2 regions of the Parabacteroides sp. ASF519 genome follow, and region 2 is predicted to be linked to the other one. Evidence: riboswitches for the same ligand, from Rfam matches in the RefSeq annotation. Region 2 holds a riboswitch; the other holds the start of a gene.

Region 1 (4,439 bases), 2.5 Mb from region 2:
CCAATGCGGTTACCGAGTTGACCGGCAAAGCTCCCTCGAATCCCGGCATACGTGCAATCAGGTTACAGGCCAATGCCAGGGCTGCACCGACAAACAGTACACCGGGCATCAGTATGCGATGGTCGGATGTCTGGAAAATGGCACGGCAAAGATGAGGAACAGCCAGTCCCAAGAAGACGATCGGACCACAGTAAGCGGTCACGATAGCTGTCAATACACCGGCAGAGGTGATAACGAGCAGGCGTGCCCGTTTGATATTCAGTCCCAGATTACGAGCATACCCATCGCCGAGAAGCATCAGATTCAATGTCTTTATCAATAGGAACGAAAGAGGGATCAGGATAGCCATAATCGCTACGAAAAGCATCATCTGATTACCGGAGACACGCGAGAAACTTCCCAGCCCCCAGATCACATAAGCACGGATATCTTCTTCCACACTAAAAAACTTCAGGACTCCGATTACCGCATTCGCCACATAGCCGATCATCACACCGATAATCAATAGCGTCACATTCCCTTTTACCTTCTGCGAAACATAAACGATCAGTGCCATGACAGACAAGGAACCGACTATGGCCGCAATGGATAAGGCAATCTCCCCCATAAAGCCCAGCTTACTCAACGCCACGCCTCCCAGACTTCCGCTCAGTAAAACAACGAAGGCAACTCCCATACTTGCACCAGAACTGATACCCAATACAGAGGGGCCGGCCAACGGATTACGGAATACGGTTTGCATCTGAAGCCCGCTGATCGCTAATCCGGCTCCGGCGACTAATGCCGTTAAGGCTTGCGGAAAGCGTGATTTCCAGATAATATTCTGCCAGGTGACCGGTTCGTCGCCATTGCCGCAGATGATATTCCAAACCGAATGGAAGGGTATAGAAACAGAGCCCAACACCAGATTCAGAAACAACAACACGACGATCGAGACAAAGATCACAAACATCAGGAAAGTGTTAGAATACTTCATCGTACCCATTTATTTAAGTAAATCATAATAGACAGGCGTATGATCCGGCAGTAGATTCGGATGGAAGATATGCAATAAATCGCCCAGCACCACTTCCGGCTCGGTCGGCATGCTTTCGTAAAAAGGTTTTTCCCTCATGTTGCAATAGATCACTCCTTTTTCCTTGAAGGCACGGAAGTCTGCATAACGGGGATCCTGATCTTTCAGTGATTTATAAGTATATATTCCCGGATAGCTGTTTACGATACGCCAGTAGTCGGCTTCGTCGGCCTGGTTATAGACGGTCTCGAAGTCGAGCGTCACACCGCCGGAGCGATCGTCATCTTTCAAAAAGTAATCAGCGCCGGCATCTTTGAAAAGTTGTGCAAGGAAGCTCTTTCCTCCTACTGCATACCAGTTACCACCATGTATTTCGCCACTGAACACGACAGGACGTTTCTGCACTTTACCTTCGGCTGTCAGCTCTTTCAGCTCGTTGTAGCGGTTCTCTATAGCCAAGAATTTTTCATTGGCTTCCTGCTCTATCCCGAGTAACAAACCGACGAACTTGATCCATTCAGCCTGCCCCAACGGTGTCATTTCTTTATATCCCAGATGAGGAATCAGAGGGATACCGATATCTTTCATTGTTTCATAGCCGCCACGCTTAAAAGGTGAGATCAGGATCAGGTCGGGATTGATACTCATGATCACCTCATTATCGAAGTTGCCTTCGATCCCGATCTTTGCCGTCTTTCTTTCCTTCAGCTGATTATTGATAGTCTTATTAAACAGATGGCGCGTACTCGTAATGCCGACAACCTTATCCTCCGCTCCCAACTTAATGAAATTGGATAATTGCAGGGAAGTCATACAGATAGCACTACGTACAGGTGTTTCGATAACCGTATAATCCGCATGAATCCCTTCCGGCTTCGTCCCCCGGGGAACCAAAGCATACAGGAAATGCGTACTTTCTTCATTCTGCGGATCATGTATATCCACCAGCGTATAATCATCTTTATAGGTCAGTTGAAAACCTTCGGCATGCTTTGGTGTCACCTGAACCCGGCTATCCGTTATAGTCGTTTGTTGTGAAGAAACATTCTTTTTCTCCTGTTGATTTCCTTTCGATGCACACGACGTAGCCAATAGTGCAACCAGGCAACAACCTGCTAAATACTTGTTCATATTCATATTCTTTTTATCCGACACAAACCGTCCGAACCCACGAGGACAATCGCTATGTGAAAAATGGCAGGTCTTCTGACTTACTTCCATCCCGAAAGCCTTCCCGGCGAGGCTGTCTCTCCGCCAGTGGCAAAAGGTGTTATCGGGATGTTACTGAAGTTTTACAGCAGCGTGGACTGTCCGGGATTTCCACCCGGTTCCCTTTTAATCTGTCTCCATGAACAGGAGTTTTACAGAACCTATTTCGATCGCAAAAGTAATAAGAAGTTTGCAACTTTGCACTATTTTCAGCACATTTGCACCCCAAATAAAAACAAGAATAAAATGACTTACCCGATCAGTTTCGTATCATTAGGTCCCGGCGAACCGGAACTTATCACAGTGAAAGGTCTCCGACAACTTCAGAAAGCAGATATTATCTACTGCCCCGCCACCCGTAACAGGCAAGGTGAAATCCTCTCACGTGCCGCCGATATCATACGTGCACTGGAAATAAACGAAACTGCCATCCGCTGCTTCATGCTCCCCATGAGCAAAGACCGCACGGAAGCCTGGAAAGCCTACGACGCCCTTTACAACGAAGCCGCTGCAAACTATGCGGAAGGCAGACAGATCGTTATCGTAGCCGAAGGCGATGCCGGCTTCTATTCTTCCATCCAGTATATATATGACAAGTTTATAGAGACGGGAATCGACGTTCAGCGTATTGCCGGAATCCCCGCCTTCATCGCTGCCGGAGCACTGGCCGGCTTGCACATTGTCAAACAGGAAGAACAGATCATTGTTATCCCCGGCACTCCTTCCGCAGAAGAATTGTCAGAAAAGATAAATGCCGGATACGTGATCGTCATTATGAAACTGTCGCAATGTGTGGAAGCCGTACATGCATGTATTCGCAAGCATCCGCAGACACAATTCCATTATTTTGAAAATGTAGGGACGGATAAAGAATACTACACCTCCGACCGGCAAATCATCGCAGAGAAATCTTTCCCCTATTTCTCACTGATGATCATACAATAAAAAAAATTACTATCCCAATTATTGTATCGCAAAAACTATACGGATTCTATGATACCGTTCAGACGGTTCATATGGTAGCGGAGCGACTGGACAGATTCCCAGTTCTGATGCCCCGACTTGCACAACTCACGTGCACTCACTAATACTCCTGAAATGTGACTGCTGATCTCTTCAATCTTTTTATTCGTTTCATTATAAAGAGTTTCAGTCTCTTCCGGTGAATAGATAGAAGCAGATTGTGCCAACGATTCAAGTAACTTCATCTGATAGACTCCGGCCCTGGGGATCAAGTTGCTGATGGCATAATGATGAAGATCCTGGATTTCCTTCTGCTTGGTGGTATCCCAACCGACATTATTCATACTCTCCGAAGAACCCATCTTCGAAAACATTCGAATACCCAAACAATCTGCAATTGTTTTAACCCATGATCCTGTCTCTGTTTCTCTTGAAACGACGCCTGTCAAACTAAATCTCATTGTTGCCATAATCAAATCTCCTTAATTACATAAACCGAAGTTTTTAAAATTGTTATTTACTTTCTTTTTATCACTATAAACTTGCTGTTAGTTTCATTTTGTTATTGTGATATCACAAAATTAGGCAAATTATCATACACCACAACCCTTTATCTATATTTTAAAGTTCTTTAATACAAGAACTGTCGAAATGCACTGTTTTTGTCAACTGAAGATTACAAATATGTTGAAAAACGCGCACTTCACTTAACAAAGAATCATTGCCGGCCTCCTTTTGGTAACTTTTATCAATATAACACTAATTTTACACAGTTATCAGGTATTACAACCTTTCATTCTATCATTTTGTTATTTAATTAAAAATAATATACTTTTGTTGCCTCTTTAAACTTACATAAGCACATGAAATCGGATATAGAAATTGCAAGAGAAGTCTCCCTTCGCAAAATAAAGGAAGTTGCCACGGGTTTGGGTATTCCGCGCGAAGAAGTACAAAACTATGGTCGGTATATCGCCAAAGTGCCCCTTCACCTGATCGATGAAGAGAAAATCAAAGAACATAACCTGATCCTGGTAACGGCCATCACGCCTACCAAAGCAGGTATCGGTAAAACAACCGTATCTATCGGTCTGGCCCTGGGCCTGAACAAGATAGGTAAAAAAGCAGTCGCCGCCCTGCGTGAACCCTCGCTGGGTCCGTGTTTCGGTATGAAGGGCGGAGCAGCCGGAGGCGGATACGCACAGGTACTGCCGATGGAAAACATCAACTTGCATTTCACCGGCGATTTCCA
Region 2 (4,439 bases):
TTCAGTCCGAATGACAGGACACCGCATGAACCGTTCGGAAGATATTTCTTTGTCAGTTCGTAATATTTATTTCCTTCCAGATCCGGATAGTTTACCCAGGCTACCTTGTCGCAATTCTGAAGCCATTTAGCTACGGCCAGTGCATTTTTACAATGCTGCGGCATACGCAGATGCAATGTTTCCAGTCCGAGGTTCAGCAGGAAAGCATTTTGCGGAGACTGGATAGAACCCAGGTCACGCATCAACTGGCTGGTAGCCTTGGTGATATATGCCAGTTTCCCGAATGTCTTTGTGTAAGTCAGGCCATGATAGGAGTCATCCGGCTGGCAGAGGCCCGGGTATTTGTCTGCATGCGCTTCCCAGTCGAAGTTACCGCTGTCGACGATACAACCTCCTACGGCAGTCGCATGTCCGTCCATATATTTGGTCGTAGAATGCGTAACGATATCGGCACCCCATTCGAACGGGCGACAGTTGATCGGTGTGGCAAATGTATTGTCGACGATCAATGGTACGCCATGTTTGTGAGCGATACGGGCAAACTTTTCAATATCCAGTACCATCACTCCCGGATTGGAGATCGTTTCGCCGAACAATAATTTTGTATTCGGACGGAACGCCTTGCTGATCTCCTCTTCACTGGCATCCTGGTCGATGAATGTACATTCGATGCCCAGCTTTTTCAGGGTAACAGACAGCAGATTGTATGTTCCGCCATAAATACCGGTTGCACTTACGATATGGTCGCCGGCTTCGCAGATATTGAAACAGGCAAAGAAGTTGGCAGCCTGTCCCGATGAAGTCAGCATTGCTGCCACACCACCTTCCAAAGCGGCGATCTTGGATGCTACGGCATCGTTGGTCGGGTTTTGCAGACGAGTATAGAAATAACCACTCTCTTCCAGATCGAACAGTTTCGCCATTTGTTCGCTGGTCTCATACTTGAAGGTAGTACTCTGATAGATAGGCAGAACGCGAGGTTCTCCTTTTTTAGGCTGCCAGCCACCCTGCACACACAAAGTTGCCGGCTTGAATGAATTGCTCATATTATTAAATGTTTGCTATGTAATTATATTCTGCTGACAAAAGTAAAGAATAGTTCGTTCCATTAATACAAATCTATGATCATTTATAAAAAATAGGGTACTGTTTAAAAATAATCTTTACCTTTGCCTCCGGTTTTGGTGTCACAAATCCAGTTCTACGGAAAAGTGATGAAAAGGGAATCAGGTGAAAATCCTGAACAGACCCGCTGCTGTAAGCTCCGCCAAAGTCGTTGAACACAACTCAATCCACTGTTCGCAATGAATGGGAAGGACGTTCAATGACGGAGTAAGTCAGAAGACCTGCCAGAATCAGTAGTTTTAAGCTTTCGAGGAATAAGGCTGAAAAACATGTAAGTAAGGACTTGACTGTATTTGGTAGGGAGTTCCGGCTGTTCATGTGTTCCATTCTGTTTTGTCGAAAGCCTGTCGTTAATATATAATGTTTTTGATGGGATGAGAGGTTTCATACATGTATTTTTGTTGTTTATTTGTTTGTTTCCTGTAAGTCTGGCGGCGCAAGACAGGGTTACGCTGTCCGGAGAGGTGAGGGGAGAAGATGGTGCTCCGCTTCCTATGGTTACTGTTGCTATCGAAAATACGACGGCAGGGACATATACCGACGACCGGGGGCGCTATTCACTAAGTCTGAAACCCGGAAAGCATACTCTTATAATTACCTTGTTGGGTTATAATACAATAAAAACAATTCTCGATATCCGCAGGAACAAGACGCTCGATTTCGTTATGGAAGAAAATTCCGTAACCCTGAACACTGTTGAGGTGTATGGCAAATCGAAAACACAGAAGGTCAAGGAAGGTGCCCTGACCGTCAATGCGTTGGATATAAAACCACAGATCAGTTCCTTGAAGAACCTGAACGAAATGGTTAACCGGACAGTTGGCATCAAGATCAGGGAAGAAGGAGGGGTAGGTTCCGATTTTGACCTCTCCATTAACGGGCTGTCGGGTAATTCGGTGAGATATTTTATTGACGGTATGCCGCTGGATGCAAAAGGTAGCGGTATTTCACTGGCCAATTTGCCTGTAAATATTATTGACCGGGTCGAGATATATAAAGGAGTAGTTCCTGCCAGCCTGGGGGCCGATGCTTTGGGAGGAGCTATCAACATCATCACCAATCAAGACAAGAAAAATTATCTCGATGCCTCTTACGGCATCGGCTCGTTTCACACGCATCGGGCTGATCTGAATGGTCAGTTCGTAGAGCCGAAGACTGGATTGATCATGAAACCGACTGTCGGTGTCAATTACTCGAAAAATGATTATATGATGAAAGGTGTCGAGGTCTGGGATGCAGATAGCCGTAACTATATTGAAGTCAACCGCAAACGGTTCCATGATGATTATTTTTCCTTGCTGGGGCAACTTGAAGCCGGCTTTGTCGATAAGTCCTGGGCAGATGCTTTCTTTGTTTCCGGCTCTTATTCCAAAGTAGATAAGGAGTTGCAGACCGGTTCTATCCAGACTAAGGTCATCGGAGATGCAGAGCGTCGCGGCAGTGCTTGGAATATTTCAGCCCGTTATCAGAAGCGTTTTGATAAGATCAATACCAGTGCATCGTTATCCCATACCTGGGATCGCTCGCTGACTGTTGATACTGCCTATCGTATTTATAACTGGGACGGCGGTTTTACCCCGTCGTCCCGTAATGAGATCAACGGTCGCGGACGATCCATGCGTCATTATGACCGGCCTCTGACAATTTTCCGCGGAGGTGTTGATTATACTATCAACCGCCATCATTCCTTCAGCCTGAACTATTTACTCAACCGTACCGGAAACAATCGCCGCGACGATATTGATGAAACATTTGAACCGACCAATGATGTTTTAACCAAACATATCCTCGGGTTGACCTACAACCAGTCGTTTTTCGACGGAAGATGGGAGAGTACGTTATTTGTCAAGGATTATATCAACGCAACATCTGTCGAGCAGAATGATCTTTCATGGATAACAGGTTCGGATGAGGTTGACAGGAATGCGACTAAAAATTACTGGGGAGGCGGATTCGGCTGGCGTTTTATATGTTGGGAAGCGTTGTCTGCTAAAGCCTCTTTTGAACATAGTGTGCGGCTGCCTCTGTCTCGGGAGTTGCTTGGAAACGGAACGACTATCTATCCGAATCTCGCCCTTAATCCGGAAAGCAGTGACAATATTAACTTCGGCCTTTTTGGTAATTGGCATCCTGCTTCCGGTCATTCATTTTACTATGAGGCGAATGGATTTTTACGCTTTGTAGACGATTTCATCCAGGCAACGGTTTCTGAAAAAGAGGGGATGATGCAATATGAAAATATACCGGCGGTACATATCAAGGGAGCTGAAGGCGAAGTCCGATATAACTGGAAAAACAGCCTCCGGATAGTGGTCAATGCCAGTTACAATGAAGCCCGCGACCAGAAAAAGTACAAGACAGACGGTAAACCTTCGGCTACTTATAAAAACCGCGTACCCAATCGCCCCTGGTTTTATAGTAATGCGGATGTCAGTTATACATTTCATGATCTGGCCCAGAAGGACGACGATCTCCGTATCGGGTATTCCTGGCAATGGATACACTGGTTTTATCTTTCCTGGGAGGCTTATGGTGCTATCGAGAGTAAATCGCGTATCCCGACCCAGAATATATCGAATGTAAATGTGACCTATTCGTGGAATAAACAGCGTTACAATATATCGTTGGAATGTAGCAATCTATTTGACTCTACCGCTTATGACAATTACAAACTCCAGAAACCTGGACGTGCGTTTTTTGCCAAATTCAGATTATTCATTAATTAATAATTAAATATTCATACAAATGAAAAAGTTTCAGTTACTATTTTATGCATTCATTATGGCAATGGTTACATTGTCTTTCAATGCTTGTTCTAACGATGACGATCCTAAGCCGACCCCGGAACCTACTCCTGAGCCAAAGAACTATCACTTTGACATCTGGATTGCTCTGGATAAACATGGTGGCATGGGACGTGATGTTCAAACGCTGGTTAAAAGTATAGATTCTCTTACTGTTGGCTCAACTCCCATTGACTTTAAAGGAGATGGCACTGAGGTTCACTCGGTAATGTCTCTGGAAACCATTGTCAAAGGGAAATATTATTATCAGGTACCTGTATCAGGTGATCGTATATCAAAGTACATATTGTCTGATAATACCATCAAGAATATTCAGTCTTATCCTTTTAGCGAAGGTACGAATACTTATGATACCCGTAAATATACACATGCCTGGATTGACGACAATACGCTGGTGATTATGGCTTCTAACGGGGATGGAGACAAGATTATCTGGACGAAACTGAATACTACTAATATGTCTTTAATTGAAGAAGGTATTCTTGATATACCTCTTCCAGAAGGTGATAA

The links. A riboswitch is a leader RNA that binds a small molecule or an ion and turns the genes downstream of it on or off. The one in region 2 is predicted to bind cobalamin.
Region 1: it holds a riboswitch for cobalamin, as region 2 does, so the genes downstream of both, C825_RS17645 (ABC transporter substrate-binding protein) here and C825_RS07415 (TonB-dependent receptor) in region 2, are expected to answer to the same signal.

The regions. Positions count from the first base shown of each region.
Region 1 is NZ_AQFV02000006.1:4,444,242-4,448,680, forward strand. It holds gene C825_RS17640 (iron chelate uptake ABC transporter family permease subunit) at 1-976, opposite strand, end outside; gene C825_RS17645 (ABC transporter substrate-binding protein) at 986-2,146, opposite strand; cobalamin riboswitch at 2,195-2,404, opposite strand; gene cobI (precorrin-2 C(20)-methyltransferase) at 2,471-3,169, shown strand; gene C825_RS17655 (hypothetical protein) at 3,205-3,657, opposite strand; gene C825_RS17660 (formate--tetrahydrofolate ligase) at 4,051-4,439, shown strand, end outside.
Region 2 is NZ_AQFV02000006.1:1,910,750-1,915,188, forward strand. It holds gene C825_RS07410 (O-acetylhomoserine aminocarboxypropyltransferase/cysteine synthase family protein) at 1-1,046, opposite strand, end outside; cobalamin riboswitch at 1,166-1,368, shown strand; gene C825_RS07415 (TonB-dependent receptor) at 1,500-3,851, shown strand; gene C825_RS07420 (DUF4374 domain-containing protein) at 3,871-4,439, shown strand, end outside.